4 regions of the Paenibacillus sp. KS1 genome follow, and region 3 is predicted to be linked to each of the others. Evidence: riboswitches for the same ligand, from Rfam matches in the RefSeq annotation. Region 3 holds a riboswitch; each other region holds the start of a gene.
The links. Region 3 has a riboswitch for thiamine pyrophosphate ahead of tenA (thiaminase II). Riboswitches for the same ligand answer to the same signal wherever they lie in the genome.
Positions count from the first base shown of each region.

Region 1: another riboswitch for thiamine pyrophosphate. It lies ahead of BBG47_RS07120 (ECF transporter S component); the one in region 3 lies ahead of tenA (thiaminase II).
Region 2: another riboswitch for thiamine pyrophosphate. It lies ahead of BBG47_RS22470 (YkoF family thiamine/hydroxymethylpyrimidine-binding protein); the one in region 3 lies ahead of tenA (thiaminase II).
Region 4: another riboswitch for thiamine pyrophosphate. It lies ahead of BBG47_RS24345 (hypothetical protein); the one in region 3 lies ahead of tenA (thiaminase II).

Region 1 is NZ_MAIS01000014.1:62,489-66,675, reverse strand. Features, by position in the region: gene BBG47_RS07130 (energy-coupling factor transporter transmembrane component T family protein) at 1-108, opposite strand, end outside; gene BBG47_RS07125 (ABC transporter ATP-binding protein) at 105-1,688, opposite strand; gene BBG47_RS07120 (ECF transporter S component) at 1,753-2,349, opposite strand; TPP riboswitch at 2,439-2,552, opposite strand; gene BBG47_RS07115 (MFS transporter) at 2,769-4,184, opposite strand.
Region 2 is NZ_MAIS01000086.1:3,018-7,204, forward strand. Features, by position in the region: gene BBG47_RS22460 (response regulator transcription factor) at 1-6, shown strand, start outside; gene BBG47_RS22465 (HAMP domain-containing sensor histidine kinase) at 1-1,372, shown strand, start outside; TPP riboswitch at 1,567-1,673, shown strand; gene BBG47_RS22470 (YkoF family thiamine/hydroxymethylpyrimidine-binding protein) at 1,818-2,411, shown strand; gene BBG47_RS22475 (ECF transporter S component) at 2,497-3,072, shown strand; gene BBG47_RS22480 (ABC transporter ATP-binding protein) at 3,074-4,187, shown strand, end outside.
Region 3 is NZ_MAIS01000001.1:177,950-182,136, forward strand. Features, by position in the region: gene thiD (bifunctional hydroxymethylpyrimidine kinase/phosphomethylpyrimidine kinase) at 1-54, opposite strand, end outside; gene thiM (hydroxyethylthiazole kinase) at 54-899, opposite strand; gene tenA (thiaminase II) at 896-1,597, opposite strand; TPP riboswitch at 1,726-1,828, opposite strand; gene BBG47_RS30360 (MerR family transcriptional regulator) at 2,029-2,232, shown strand; gene BBG47_RS00805 (hypothetical protein) at 2,241-2,735, shown strand; gene BBG47_RS00810 (histidinol phosphate phosphatase domain-containing protein) at 2,826-3,842, opposite strand; gene BBG47_RS00815 (DeoR/GlpR family DNA-binding transcription regulator) at 3,930-4,187, opposite strand, start outside.
Region 4 is NZ_MAIS01000104.1:3,664-7,850, forward strand. Features, by position in the region: gene BBG47_RS24335 (FMN-binding protein) at 3-512, opposite strand; gene BBG47_RS24340 (queuosine precursor transporter) at 937-1,647, shown strand; gene BBG47_RS29565 (hypothetical protein) at 1,809-1,961, opposite strand; TPP riboswitch at 2,253-2,366, shown strand; gene BBG47_RS24345 (hypothetical protein) at 2,563-2,763, shown strand; gene BBG47_RS24350 (ABC transporter substrate-binding protein) at 2,733-3,791, shown strand; gene BBG47_RS24355 (thiamine-binding protein) at 3,954-4,187, shown strand, end outside.

The DNA.
Region 1 (4,187 bases), on a different contig from region 3:
CTCTCGGGTAAGCAGCGCAACGATGAGCAGAGCGAGAAAGACGAGAAGCTTGAGCGCAGGGTTAACCTGATGAAGCCATGTTTCCGATTTGGGAGCGAGCAGCTTCATTTCATCTGCACCTCCCGCATTGTCTGTCCACGTGGGGAAACTTCTTGTTCGATCAGTTGGCCTTTCTCAACATGCCATATCCGATCTGCAAAACGATTCACGATATTCATGTCATGTGTCACCATGACTATGGCGGTTCCTTCTGTCCGAAGACGGTTCAACTTTTCCAATATAGCAAATGTGTTTTTAGCGTCTTGCCCGAAGGTTGGCTCATCCAGGAGCAGCATCGGACGCTTACGCATCATCGCTGTAGCGACACTTAATCTGCGTTTCTGACCAAGTGACAAATGATACGGATGCCGATCCTGTTCGATATTCAGATCGAATGATTCCAAGATTTGTTCCACTCTATGTGCAATGTCCGATTCATCCCAGTTGTTCTGCCTAGGTTCATAAGCAAGCTCATCAAAGATCGAATCCGTTAGAAACTGCATCTCAGGATTCTGAAATACGAAGGCGAGTTCGGCTGGAGGCTGCTTTCCCATATTTCTGAATCGCGGGAACCATCGCTTGCGAGCCGGTGCTATCAGCTCTTGACCCTCAATAAGATACATGCCTGTAGTACGCAGAATTTGCATAAGAGACAGCAGCAGTGTGCTCTTGCCAGCCCCGTTCTCTCCGATAATCGTAATCCATTCCCCCGGATAAATATCTACGCTGGGGACGGATATGCGACGAATTTCTTCATAGTAGCCGCTAAAATCACGCAAAGAGAGCAGTGGCTGCACAGCTTGCAGACGCGCGTAGGTGAGCCCACCGTCCTGCTTGCAATGAGGCTGTTGATATCCGTTCGCCGTTCGTTGCTGCGATATGGCTTGGAAGGCTTTTGAATAACTGTAGTCCTGCCATACACCGGGATACCATATACCATATTCAACGAGCTTATCTTTATGATGTAGAAATACGCTCTGCGGTTCACCGTCCGCAATGATTTGTCCAGTGCTGTCGAATAGCACCACACGATTGATAATGTCGATAACATGCTCGATTTTATGCTCCACGATTAGAATAGTGGAGGAATCGGCAGCTTGTTTCACGGTGTCCCAGACTTGCTTCGTTCCTTCTGGATCAAGAAGCGCTGTGGGCTCATCGAGGAACAACACCTCTGGTTCTAGCAGCAGGACGGACGCAAGCGCGAGCCGCTGCTTCATGCCTTGGGATAGCGTATGGATTTCTGTATGCAGATTGTTGAACTGCAATCCCACTCTTTCAAGTATGCCTGTCATGTATGCTGGCATTTGATCATAGGGGATCGAGAGATTTTCCAGTACAAACGCGAGCTCTTCATCTACATATGGCATGCAGAACTGGCTGTCCGGATCTTGGAATACGAAGCCCCAGCTTGAAGGAAGCTTAATCTGATCGTATTTCATCGGCACTTCAATAGAGTGGGGCATAATTCCGCTTAATACTTGCAGCAGTGTTGATTTGCCGCAACCGCTTGGCCCGAGGAGCAGTACCTTCTCGCCGGTAGAAATGTGGAAGGAGAGGTCCTTGAACAGCAAGGAATCCTCTCCTGGAAATGTTAGGCGCAAGCGGTCAACAAATGCAGACGAGTTCGCATGAGATTCCTGTTGCATGTGTAACCACCTTATTCCGAATTTGTGGCGTACGCACAAATTTTATCTATTCATATTATGCGTGCTATTGATTAAGTACCGCGTAATCCTCTTTGGATACAGGACGTATGGATTTGGTCACCCCTGTCGCTTCCAATGCGCGAACGAGCAAGCCGGCAAATACGCCAGCGAAGATGAACGCACTAATGACACGAAGTCCGTACTTCAAGACGAGCACCCATGTCTCGTAATCTGCATATCCGTAACCGAGATCGATCATGAATGAGCCGACTGCGGACAGAATGCCAGCGATGCCTGCGATGACGATGCTGTGCTTGCGGTATCCGGTCATGGTGAATGCCAATTCTGCTGCCAGACCTTGTACACAGCCATACACAATCGTCTCCAGTCCCCAAGCAGAGCCAAGAATAGCCGATAAATTAGCGGCAGCAAGACTTGCCAGGAAGCAGACGCCGGGCTTGCGAATGACCAGGTACGCGAATGGGCCAGCCATAAACCACATGCCATATGTTAATTGTCCTGCTTGCGGGAACAGCGGCTTCGCGAGACTGTAGACGCTCTCCCACATTTTGAAGATCACACCAAATACGACCCCGATCATCACGGTAATGAGAATATCCGTGAACTTTAATTTGTTGCTTCTCTGTTGTTCTGGCAACATAACCCTCTCCTTTGTTGTATAGTTAGCATACAAAAAACCGTCTGGCAACCAGACGGTAGAAGAGTCCTAGATCACAGCAGAGCATGATCACATGACAAATACAGATTCTCTACGCTGGCATTACCCAGATCAGATTAACGGTCAGTAGCGGTATACTTATCTACAATCTCAGCTTGATTCCTCAAGCCCCCGAATTTGTATGACTATGCAATTGCTCATATCATACAATATTCATGTTAGGTTGACAACGAAATGTTTACAAAAAAAACATAAAAGATACGAGGAAGTTAGAAGTCTATGAGGTTGAAATTGTTCGCTGGACAACATAGAAGAGGAGGAGTGGTGAGCGTGTTTAGGAGATTTGGAGAGAGAATAGAACAAAATGAGGATCAGGAAGAAACCCTGATCCTCATTAATAGTTAATCGTGTGAAGCTGTAGAATGTCGTCTCAATGCCAAGCTGTATACGATCCCTCCGCAAGCAAGAACTGCTATGAGCAGAATAATCAGGCCACTGTATAAGGGGAATGAAGCTTCTTCGGCAACAGCAGGCGTTAGCGAAGTCAACAGCCAACCGTGTGTAAGCAGGCCGCCGACTACAGCGATGCCGATGCCTTCAGCCATAAAGCATGCAAAACTAAGCATGCTCATTCCTTCTCCTGCTTGGTCAGGTGCTAGTGATTCTGCAACGGAAGCAGAGATAACCGTCTTAATGAATGACAACCCTCCGAACACGAGCACGAGGGCGAACGTCATCAGCCATGGAGAATCATTCCCCCATGCAATGAGCGTGACGAAACTGAATGTGACGAGACCTATTCCAGCGACAAATACAAATGAAGTTCCTCTCTTATCAACGAGAGTTCCACCGAGTATGCCGAACAGAATGACGCTGAGTGTCCCTGGGAAAATGATCGCGCTGCCGATAACGGCGGTCGAAAGTTGGTGTACATCCCGCATGAAGTAAGGAACCATCGAGATAAATCCAGCTACCGTTCCTAGCAAAATGGAACCAGCAAGCGTGCCGAGTACATATGGGCGATTAGCGAACAGGGATGGAGCAATAAACGGCTCGCGAATACGGCGGATATGGAAGGCAAACCCAAGAACGAGAATCATACTGCAGACAAGATAGAACCAGACATATGTCGTAGTAAACAAGGTAAATAGAATAATGCCTGCTGACAAGAGGGCAATGCCGATGATATCTGTTCGTCCATTGCGAGAAGGCTCCTGCGGCAGTGCGGTCAAGAAGAAGGGGAGACTGACTATCGTCATTACCGGAATGACAAACAGGTAGGACCAATGCACATAATCTGCCAGTACACCGCCTACAGCTGGGCCAATCCCTTCACCAAGCGCTACCATAGAACCAATCATGCCGAACGCCTTGCCTCGATGCTGCTCTCCAACGTAGCGAGTGACCATAACCATGATGAGTCCGGGCACGGCCGAAGCCCCGGCACCTTGTATCAATCTGGCTGCCAATACAGCTGACAAGTAGTCATGGGCAAAGAAACCGAGCAACGAGCCACTACCATAGATGAGCACACCGATGAGCAGCGGCTTCTTAATGCCGTATTGGGATGACAGGGTGCCATAAATGATGGAGCCGAGCGCGAAGGTAATCATGAAGCATGTGTTGATCCAATTCGCAACGGACGGAGTGATATTGAAATCGTATGCGATGTCGGGCAATGATACGTTGAAAACAGTCTCATTCAACACACTGAAAAAAGCTAAAAAGCTTAACCACGCGATCGATTTCTTCACATTGGGAAAGGCATACACGGGTTGTTCTTGTTCTGCCGCATCGATGCGGTTGTCATTGTTCATTTG
Region 2 (4,187 bases), on a different contig from region 3:
AAATAACCTCTCCGGTCGACGTCCCTTAAAACGGGTATTTTTTCGAAATTATGCAGTGATCTGCGTCCTGATGATAGCAGCGATTATTGTATCTCTCCTTAGCACGAACCTATTTATGAGGCGATATATAGATGAACTGGTCGTTGCTCAAATTAATGGAACGGATATTTATCGGTACCCTTTCCACAACATCAGTGGGCATTTGCTGGACAAGTACGGCGGTTGGTTCGAAATCGTGAATGAGTCAGGCGAGATCATTTTTGTCAAAGGAAACAAAGAGGACGACATCAAGCATTACGAAGACGGTCAAATGTATGCCAAGATAGATGTAGAGCGCAACGATGATGCAATCTCCTACCATGCATACCAAGCCAAAGGGCCGAACGGCGAATCTTATGTATTGCTGTGGAAAATTCCTGAGCGCTTGTTGAAATTATCAACTGCGACAACGATCTTTGGTGCATTGTTAGCTATTTTATTATTTATCCTGCTTTACTTTTACGCCCGCTATTCGGTTAGACAAGTGAAAAAGCCGTTGCGGCAAATCTTAGAAGGCATCAAAGAGATGGAGCACTTCAATTACACGAAGCGGCTTCATTATTCAGCCGAACAGGAATTCGCGGAAATACAAGATGCGTTTAACGGCATGGCTGAACGATTGCAGCGCACTTCTGCTGAGAAGGAAGCCGCCGAGAACAATAAGCGAAACATGCTGCTGCATCTATCGCATGATTTGAAGACGCCGATTACTTCGATTTACGGTTATTCGCAGCTTCTGTTGGACAATCAGGCATTGGAAGACAAGGATACCCGCAAATATATTCAATACATTTACGATAAGTCAGCTTATATGGCCAATTTGATTAAAGACTTATTTGAACTGGCGAAGCTGGATGACAAGCATACGGAATTGAGCAAAGAGAAAGTGAACATTACGAAATGGTTCCAGCAGCTCGTGGTGGAATTTTATCCGGAAATAGAAGAGAAGGGATTTGAGCTGGAAGCACATATCCCGGAAGAACCGCTCTATGTCAAGATGGACAAGATTCATATGAGTCGCGTCATCACCAACTTAATTAGCAATGCACTGCGATATAATCCAGCGGGAACGGTGCTCTATGTGTCATGTGCACGACAAGAAGGAAACGTTATACTGTGGATCGGAGACGACGGAATTGGCGTTCAGGAGCCGATCAAAGAACATATTTTCGAGGAATTCATCCGCGGCGATGGGCCGATCAAAGACAGTACAGGCTTAGGTCTCGCCATTTGCAAAAAAATCATAACGCTCCATGATGGCACGATTGAATTAACGCAGGATCAGTGTTACCATACCTTGTTTCAAATCACGTTGACTATTACGGAGGACTAGAGTCCCTTCACGATGTCGGGCATCACCTTCAGGCTTCGATACCACGGATCGTTTGCATGCCGGGATCTAGCCCATTGCAATAATAGCTCCAGTTTGAAGTATCCCTTTTGGTGTTGCACCCTTTACAAACGGATCATCACGTGTATAATGAAAGCTGTCAAGCATATGAACGATGGAACAACTGCATAGTGAATTTCGAACACTAGGGGTGCTGTAACAAGCTGAGAGACAGCGGCAACGCTGTTAACCCTTATAACCCGAACTAGATAATACTAGCGTGGGGAAGTGTAGTCGACTGATTGATATAAGTTGCGGCTTCATCATGTTCGTCATTGCATGAAGCCATGTTATACCCTTGTATCCTCAAGCGTAACTGCACCGACTCACGGTGCAGTTTTTTGTTGTCTGCTGACCACAATTTGATTCGTCAGGGAGGATATAAGTTATGAGTCAGTTATCTTGTGGTACAAGCCGCATCGTTGGTTGTCGCTTTTCCATCTATCCGATGAGCGATCGCTTTGTTGAACTTATTTTAGGAGCGTTGCGAGACACAGACATGTCCAAGGTATGGTGCCATACCGATGATGTCAGCACTTGGGTTCGTGGGCGCAGTGAACACGTATTCGATGTCGTTCAGTCTATCTATTTACATAGCGCGGCAAGTGGAGAACATGTTGTGCTGAATGCTACGTTCTCTGTTGGCTGTCCGGGCGACACACAAGGAGATGCCTTCATGAGTACGGACGAAATTCGAATGAATGCGGAACGATATCAAGCGATTCCTCTCAAGGTCGCAGCTCATTTTGCACTCTATCCGCTCGGAACGGCAGATTACATGGATACGATCTATGAGATCATTGGCCTTGCTAAGGAAGAAGGCACTTTCGATGAGAGCGCTCATTATGCAAGCCGCTTAGAAGGAGATGCACAGCGAGTATTCGCTACACTTGAGCATGCCTTTAATCGGGCGAGAAAATCAGACAAGTCCCATGTGGTGATGACAACTACGATGTCAGCCAACAGCCCTTCCACAAGGTAGCAGCTGAAGAAAAAGAATTTCCAAAATGCAAACTACAAACCCAACGGACTCATCCGATCATCGTTCTAAGAAAAGAGGAATGTTCATGAATTCGCGAAACAGTCAATGGAAATTACGAGATATCGTCGTTCTCAGTTCATTATCTGTCGTGTTTGCCGTCATTTATCTGCTCTTCCTGCAAATAGGCAATGTGCTTGTTGGCTTTATGGGGCCAATGGGATATGAAGTCATCTTCGGCATTTGGTTTATCGTATCGATCATCGCCACCTATATTATCCGCAAACCGGGGGCTGCGGTTATTTCAGAGACAGTCGCTGGATTGGTTGAGGTATTAATCGGCAACGCCGTAGGACCTATTTTGATTGTATCCGCCCTTATTCAAGGTTTAGGCGCCGAAGCCGTATTTGCCGCTACAAGATATCGGAATTATTCAACCAAAGTGCTCATGCTGGCTGGGGTGGGCTCCGCTGTATTCAGCTTCGCGTGGGGGTATTTCCGCAGCGGTTATGCGGCCTACTCTGTTGGTCTCATCATCGCGATGTTCGTCGTTCGCTGTATAAGTGGCGCACTCATCTCAGGTCTGCTTGGCAAATGGATTGCGGACGCCTTGGCCAATACAGGAGTTCTTAGAAGCTTCCCAATTGCAAAGGGGCAGCGATAACATGGCAAGCCCAGCGCTTCTCAATTCCAAGCACCCAGCACAATTGACTATACAACATGACGTCGAGCACGGATCTCATATTGCACTGGAAGCCACTGATCTGACACTCGCCTTCGAGACCGAAGGCGAGCCCGTCTTATCCAACATCAATGTCACCCTGCATGAGGGGGAAACCGTTCTGCTGCTAGGCCCAAGCGGATGCGGCAAGAGCTCGCTAGCCTTCTGCCTTACCGGTCTGTATCCACATGCAATAGACAGTCTCGTTGAAGGCAGTGTCCTCGTGTACGGCAAGCCAATCGAACAGTACGATTCTGGTGAAGCGGCCCAGCATATCGGAATTGTATTTCAAGATTTCGAAAGTCAGTTCTGTATGCTGCGTGTAGAAGAGGAAATAGCCTTTTGCCTAGAAAATCGGGATTGTCCTCGAACTGAGATGGAATCCATGATTCAAGAGGTATTAGAAAAGGTGGGATTACTCGCATGGCGCCATGCGTATATCCACGAGCTATCGGGAGGCATGAAGCAGAAGCTGGCTCTCGCCTGCGCTCTAGCCCTTCGCGTGCATGTGCTTGTGTTGGATGAGCCCACCTCGAATCTCGATCCGTATACAAGACACCAATTCGCTGCGCTCATTGCAGAGCTGGCACGCAAGGAAGGGATGGCTCTGCTCATCATTGAGCACCAATTGGACGATTGGATCGGTATGGCGAATCGCCTGCTCGTGATGGATGAGGATGGAGCTCTCGTCTTTGACGGGCTTCCTGCCTCCTATTTCAGGCATCATGCATCTGAAGCCAAGTCACGCGGTATCTGGCTTCCGCAAGCGCTGGAACTGCAGCAATTCATCCGTGAGTGGTTTAATCGCAGCAACAGTAGCGATAGCAGCAACCATGACGATAGTAGTAACATTTTCGATTTCAGCAATTATGATGAGCAGTTCGTTCATCAGCATCTCGAGTCCGCAGAACCCGCACTAACCGACGAGGATCTACTGGACCTGATGCTGTCGCTCCCTGAATCCGCGCAGCAGGATGTGATGCGTATCCTAACATCAGCTCAATCGAACGGTTCCCCACGGGAGCCTGAGAAAGTCCTGCAAGCGAACAACCTTGTCT
Region 3 (4,187 bases):
GCCGGCGCCGCCACCGCTATCGGAACCGGCAATCGTCAATGCTCGTGCGACCATCATAGCCATACCTTCCTTCTAGCGGAGGCTTGGCGAGGGGTGATTGTTGATGCCGCCGTATCGAATAGGTCGATCTCAGCCAAGGCATCAAGAAATGCGGTCTGGAAGCTGCCAGGTCCTCGGTGACCCGCTGTTCGATAGGCATGGGCGGCTGCGCACCCATAATAAGACATCGCTGCGGCTCCCGCCAGCAATAAATCAGACTCTATTGCGGCAAATGCACCGATGACCGATGTTAGCAGGCACCCGCTTCCCGTTATGCTCGTTAATATCGGATGACCGCCCGCAATAACGTAGCCGGTTGTGCCGTCTGTAATGACATCCTCTTTGCCCGAAATGGCAACGATGGTGCCGAATCGATCGGCTGCCCGCGCAGCAAGATCGAACAACGCTTCAGGGGAGCGAAGGGAGCTTTCAGACTCCACGCAATCCACGCCCTTGATCTCGCCAGCTTCCCCCATAAGCTGGGCAATTTCCGCGGCATTGCCGCGCACGATCGAGACGCGCAATTCCTTGAGCATCTTCACAGATACCTTCGTCCGATACGGCGTTGCGCCTGCGCCTACTGGATCGAGAATAACGGGAATGCCATGTACATTCGCCGACCGCCCTGCGATTAGCATAGCTTCTATCATGTCGGTATCGAGCGTGCCAAGGTTCAATATTAGCGCATCTGCTGCCTTGGCCATGTCCGCTACCTCTTCCTTGGCTGAAGCCATTACAGGTGAGGCGCCAATGGCTAGCAGACCGTTAGCGGTAAAGTTGGCGACGACGATATTCGTCATATTGTGGATGAGGGGGCGCCGTTCCTTAATACGTTGGGGAAAGAGAGGCATATCATTCATCCTTGTTTCACCTCTGCCTTCTCCGTCAAGCCTACCGGCCAGTCTTCTACTTGATAAGCCATGTCCCAGAATAGATATTCCAACTGGCAGCTAGTCAGAAAATGCTTCTTCAGCTGCTGCTTGCGTGCTTGCGACAGCGATTCTGCCCATTCATCCAGCATTCGGCGCATTTTGTCCGTAACTCCGCCGCCGAGGTCTCCATAGAAATGAATCCACTCATAGAACGGATGGGTCTCATCTGGATTCACTTCTTTTAGCAGACGTTGTCCGATCTCCGTATATGTCCATGGGCACGGCAGCATAGCCGCAATAATATCTTCCAGGGTTCCTTCATGGGCCACGGTAAGCATATGGGACACATAATGGCTCGCAGAAGGGGCGAGCGGGTAGCCTTGCAGTTCTTCGAACGTCACGCCTGCCACGTTACAAAAATTATGATGGGGGTGTGTCTCGCTATTCAGTACGAATGAGATTTGCTCGTTGAAAAGAGCCATTGTCTCTCGGTTGTCGCATTTGGAAATCGCAATGCCGTAAATCCGAATAAAGGCATTCAAATATTCAAAATCCTGCTTTACGTAGTGAATCAACTGTTCTTTCTTGACAGTACCCTCAGCAATACCTCGAACGAACGGATGCTCCATAATGGCGTCGTATATCGGCTCCGCTTCGTGTCTCAGTTCCTCCGTAAATGTAAGCATGAACAGCACCTCCGCATGATTGGATAGATGATGAATGCATGCTGAAATCTGGTCAAGGAGCACTTCGCGGCAGCCAAAAAAAGCCGCCCCGAAATGGAGCGGCTTCATCATGTCCATACAAAAAGACCATGAGGCCGGCTCCACTTCCCTCCGCCGGTATTACCCGGATCAGGTTCAAAGGGTCCAAGAATTCTTGTCTCAGCCGCCTATGCGGCTCCCCTAGTGGATTTCACGTCATATTCATCTTACGAACTACTTTAGCATTGATGGAGATAATTGTAAAACGTTAGTTTTCTGAACCATTCGGTCAAAACGATAATTTGTTAGTGCTTGGAGTGAAGATTCGTATTGCAATTGACGCTGCGACAACTGATACAATAACCTCATAAGGCGCCTTATGATACGTCAAGTGATAGAGGTTGATGATAGTGATGAGCAACATGATAGGAATCGACAAATTATCGCAGGAAATCGGTGTGACGAGCCGAACCCTGCGCCATTGGGAGTCGCAAGGGTTGTTTGCGAGTCAACGCGATACCAGTTCTGGCTGGAGGATGTATGATGAACAGACCGTGCTTGCAATCCGTATTACAGCATGGTTAAGAGGGTTCGATATTGGGATTAGCATGAGGTGACAATGCCGATGAGTAATCAGTGGAGTTATTCTCCAGCATCGATCAAATTCGTAACCCTTCCACCAATGAGAATGGCTTGCCATGTTGTCGTAAGCGCATCACCAGAAGAAGAAGCGATCGAATCATTAGTGGACTGGCTCGTGCAAGCTGAACTGCAAGGAACGGCACGGCTATTTGGAAAAAATGAAGAACCACTCCCTGACGTTGAATCGAACGTTTACGGTTATGGTGCATATGCCTCCATTCCAGAAAATATCGATATACCAAGTCATTTGGCGGAGGCTAGGTTCTCCGGCGGGGTGTATGCCATGATGGAGAGTACAGATGATATTACGGGATCGTGGCAATTATTGATGGATAAATTGAACGAGCATCCTGACTACGAGCCTGATTCGGAGGCAAGATTCTGCTTGGAGGAGCATATACGAAATGACAGCCCGGCAGGAAGCAGCAACGCTTATTGGCTGCAGTTATTCGAACCGGTTCGAAAGAAAATAAAATAATAAACATGAAATCCCCGGTGCAGTCGTTGCGCCGGGAATTGTGTATTTGGGGACAGGAGAGAGGGGGGGGCTCGCTTTAGGTTTTCTTTATTAAGAAGTCGAAGTTGCGAGCGGTCGCATGATGCGTTTGCGCTGATGGAATGTGGCAATTTCGGCTTGACCGCGTTGCTGAAGCATAAGAGCATTGTCCGCCACGTATTTGCCGACGTCGTCTGGAAAGTGAGAATCCGATGATAGGGTAAAGGGGACATCATGTCGAAGCAGTACATCAATAAAGGAGGAACTCGGACACATCTCCTTGACCGGGTAGCGGTAGAACAGTCCTGCATTTACCTCTGTAGCTGTATTTGTCCGTTTCAATGCTTGTGCGATTCGCTCGTAGTACGGGAGAAGCAGCTCCTCAGCTGGGCGATAATTAAATACTTTCAAATTGTCTAAATGGGCGGCAATATCGAACAGACCGCTGTTAATCATTCGTTCGACATCATCGAAAAAGCGTCCGTACAGTTCACACAGATCAACCTGATCGAAGCGGAACTGAGTCTCGGGATTATCGAATCCCCATCCATCCACATAGTGAATCGACCCGATCACGTAGTCCCAATCCGCCATCGCAATGAATGATTCCAAGTCCTTCTCTCCACCTGCAAAATAATCCGCCTCTAATCCGAGACGTAGCTCGACTCCCTGCTCGGCCCATCTGGGCTTTGCGGCCTGAATGGCAGCTGCGAAATTCTCCATCCGCTCGGTGCATACTTGATGCAGCCATGTATGCTGAAGGCGGCCTAGCGGGGAGTCGCCGATATCGAGGTGACGTTCGAAGTAGGGGAGCGTCTCTCGAAACCGATAGAGATGATCCACGATTCCGACCTCCCGCAGTCCTTTGCGCAGCGCTTCTTGCAAGTAGAGATCGAGCCATGATTCGTCATAAGCTCCTCGCTGCAGTCTTGTATGCATACGCGCATAACTCGCTTCGAGCCATGCGCGAGAATGTTGTGGTTCAGCAATTGGATGGAAGTGATCGAATGCTTGATTTGTACGATCAAGCCAGCGGAACGAATAAGGGCCTTCCTCCAAATGCATATGGTAGTCTACATAATACAGCATAATGATCGCATCCCATCCTATGTCATAGTGGCTCATTCGTGATGTATGAAGTGATGTGTTACTTCGACATATAACTTCGCTATGTTCTTATGGCTCGCAAGCCGTCGTAATCCAACCTACTTGCAATCCGCTGCGCTTCCATTTATCTGGCATAGGTGCATCGCATATGATGGCGGTGACCTTGCTCATGTCACAGATGCGGCACAACTGTGTCTCCCCGAGCTTGGTACAATCTCCAAGCACATATGCCTGCTCGGATTGCTCAATCATTAAGGTGGAGCAGATCGATTCTTCCATGTCGTAATCACTGATTCCCGCTGGTGTCATCCCTGCACAGGAGATGAA
Region 4 (4,187 bases), on a different contig from region 3:
TCTTACTTCGCGTTAGCCAGTGCTTCTTGAGCAAGTTTCACGAAGCTGCCAACGTGGATGGATACGCCGGATACAGCGTCTGTTTTACCTTCGTTGTTTACAGTGATCGCAGCTGGATCTTGCTTAGCGATAAGTTCTTGCTCCATTTTTTCAGCTTGCTCGTGCCATTCGGAAGAAGCACCGCCAGCTTTCATACCGTATTTGCCGTCTTGAGATTGCTTTTTCTTGGAATCTCCGCCATCTTTATGAACGCCATCCCAGTTTACAGCTGTGATTTTGCCGTCTTTAACTGTGATGTCCATTGTTTCTTTCCAACCGGATTTCTCATCGAAATCAGGAGATTCTGCATGGAAGTCGCCGTCTTTCAATGTTACTTGAGCAGCGTCTTTATTCGCTTCTGTTGATGTGTTTGTTTCAGGTTGTTTTGCAGCTTCTTCTTTCTTATCTCCACAACCAGCCAACATACCTACTACCAATACTGCGGATAGTAACAGTACAAGTTTCTTTTTCATAAAGAGTCCCCACCTTTTCTTTAGTTCAAAATTACTTTGTGAAAATTATAACTAACAGATTTACAATGTCATTTTAACATTAACTCCCTCTATTTAATGTGATATATATCACACATAAAGGGTAAATCTTTAACTAAACCAAACTTTTTCCACGACTGTTTATTAGCTGGCATTGACGATGCGGCTATGTATGACAATATATTCCCTCCATATCGCTCACAATATACGAGAGGGGCATCGGTAACGTTCATCCATCCATGTAAAATAATTGCTTCCACTTAATATAAGGGATAATTGCATCGCTGTTCAGTGATATTTTTCTATTGGCATGAACGATATGCATATGGTAAAGTTATGGCTTGCGCCTGAGCGCCGCGGTTCGTAACCATCCCGCGTAATCAAAACTAGGGAGGAATTTTATTATATGTTCAACTTTACTTGGGGCATTCTGTTCGTCCTTGCGAACTTTGCCTTCTTCTTGATTTGCTACCGGGCATTTGGCAAGTCGGGACTATATGCTTGGATTGGTGTAATGACGGTCATCGCTAATATCCAAGTTGGCAAGACGATTGAGATGTTCGGCATTGTCATGACACTTGGCAACACGGCGAATGCAACGCTGTTCTTGACAACGGATCTGTTGAATGAAAAGTTCGGCCGTAAGGAAGCGAAGCGCGCAGTGTGGTTCGGGTTCTTCACGTTGATTATGACGACGATTATTATGCAGATGGCTCTTCGCTTTACGCCTGAGGCTTCTGATATGGCGCGTACGGCACAAGCATCGCTGTCGAATATTTTTGATTTGATGCCGCGCCTTGTCGTAGCAAGCTTGACCGCGTATTTCGTCAGTCAGTTCTTAGATGTGAAGCTCTTTAGTTGGGTGAAGGAACGATACCCGAAGGCAGGCCAATTGTGGATTCGAAGCAATGGTAGTACAGGAATTAGCCAAATGGCGGATTCGCTCGTATTTTGTACGATTGCGTTTGCTGGCATGGTGCCTTGGGATGTATGGTTCCAAATCTTTATTACTACTTATGTCATTAAGCTCATCATCTCGGTGTTGTCGACACCAGTTCTATATTGGGCTAGAAGCTTCCCTGTTCGTGAAGATGTGGAAGGGCAGCAAGCGAAGTAGGGAGCGCACATTGGTTGACTTAGTAAAGCGGCTCTAACTTCATTATATAAAGAAGACCCCGATACCGATATGGTGTTGGGGTCTTTTGTATATGTACTCTAGTATGGTCACCATTGTCTAGAAGCATTTTGTCTAGAAGCATTATGCCTAGAACCAGTCCGTCAATCAAGGGTGATGGCCGCAATGATAAGGAATGATTTCTGTTCGATATTGATGCGAATTCGTTGATTCGGATTCTCCAAATCCATATGAGGCAGGGAATGCTCCAGCCACAGCAGCACGAAGCAGCCAAGCAGCAGGCCGAATGCAATCACGATTTTGGTGATCGTATCATACAGACATCCTCTACGCCAAGAAATCAATGAGGTAATTATTTTGAGTTAAAATGGAAGATTGTCCCTTGTTTCACATGGAACTTTTTTCGACAGGAATCTAGTGAATATGAGCAATCTGCTGTCATAAAGCATACGAATAACGAAGTTGATGGGAGATATAAGCATTGCCCTAATGATCAGCGGACACTTTGCAATTTCTGTTTGTCACTGGACTTTCTGATGGATGAGGACTATAATTACCCGTGTAATATGGTAGCTTCGATAACTGCATATGCACGCTAGGGGTGCTGGAATTTGGCCGGCTGAGATTGTATCCCATTAAGATACCGACCCTTACACCTGATCTGGGTAATGCCAGCGTAGGAAAGACGTTGAACCGCGTCATTATTGTTATAATTAGGTTGCTTGCTTATTCGTCATGCTCTGCATGAATGTGCGCTGCTTTGGGCAGAATGGACATAATTGCTGTACGGATGAACGAATGCCGGATGACCTTATTGACGTGATTCATCGTATGATGCACATTCGCATATACGCGTAGAACGGCACACAAAGCGTCCCAGAGGGGGCGCTTTTTTTTGTGGATCTGAATCGTGTTGCAGGACGGCGGGACGGGAACTTGCTCATCCATACATATACGATCGAGCGGATCGTCCAACTGGTGAATGCGGCAGGCGTTATCGAAGCACTTTCTAAATTCATGATCGGCTCTCCACTAGTGAGGGAAGGAAGAGAAGGGGGATTCATCATATGCAACGGACACGCTTTACACGAGGGTTGATGCTGGCGCTCGTTATCATGATGACATTTGCGCTCGCTGCTTGCGGCGGCAAGGGTCAGGAAGCAGGACAAGGGAGCCAGACAGAGGGGAACACGGCACAGGAGCAAGGAACGGATAAAGCGAAGGAGAAGCGCGATGTTAAGATTGTGCTTGATTGGACGCCAAATACGAATCATACCGGCTTGTATGTAGCCAAGGAGAAGGGCTACTATGAGGAAGAAGGTCTGAATGTCGAGATATTGCAGCCGAGTACTGGCGCATCAGATGCGATGATCGCATCGGGAGAAGCGCAATTCGGTGTTAGTGTTCAGGAAAGTATTACGATGGCTCGACAACAAAATGTTCCGATCGTGTCGATTGGTGCGATCATTCAGCATAATACATCAGGCTTTGCCGCGCCGAAGGACAAGAACATCAAGTCACCTAAGGACTTTGAAGGCAAAACGTATGGCGGCTGGGGTTCTCCGGTTGAGGAGATGATTATCCGCACGATTATGGAAAAGGACGGCGGCGACTATAGCAAGCTGAAGAGCGTCAACATGGGCAATGCCGATTACTTTACAGCCGTGAAGAAGGATATTGATTTCGCGTGGATCTTTTACGCTTGGACAGGTATTGAAGCAGAGCTTCGCGGTGAGCCGATTGATATGCTGTACGTCAATCAATATGCGAAGGAACTCGACTATTATACGCCGGTTCTTTCGACAAGCGAGAAGCTGATCAAGGAAGATCCTGAATTGATTAAGGCATTCATGCGTGCTACGTCCAAGGGCTATCAATATGCGATTGACAATCCGGAAGATGCAGCCAACCTGCTGCTTAAAGCTGTGCCGGATTTGAACAAAGACCTGGTTATCGCAAGCCAGAAATGGCTCAGTCCGAAGTATAAAGACGATGCACCTCGCTGGGGCGAGCAAAAGCGTGACGTATGGGCAAATTACATGAATTGGCTCGTGGAGAACAAATTAATGGATAAGAACATCGATGTAGACAAGGCGTTTACGAATGACTTCTTGCCAGCTTCATAAGCCTATACGGTTATAGGAATAGGCAATGGGCGCATATGCGCCCTTTTGCTGTATATCGTTACCTGTGTATATCGTTATAGGATATCGATACGAGATAATCGTCACCAAGACCGTTACAAGTTGATCATTACATGAGGATTGAGAAAGAGGAGGAGAAGCAAGATGGCGAACAGTTTAGTAAGCATTCAGATCATTCCGAAGACGAAAAATGGGGAAGACGTAATTCCCTATGTAGATCGTGCAATCGAAGTCATTCAAGCATCGGGTGTGAAATATCAGGTAAATCCACTGGAGACAACGATGGAAGGCGAACTTAGTGAACTCTTCCGTATTATTGAGGATATGAACAAGGCCATGATTGAGATGGGAAGCATCAATGTATTGTCGCAAGTAAAG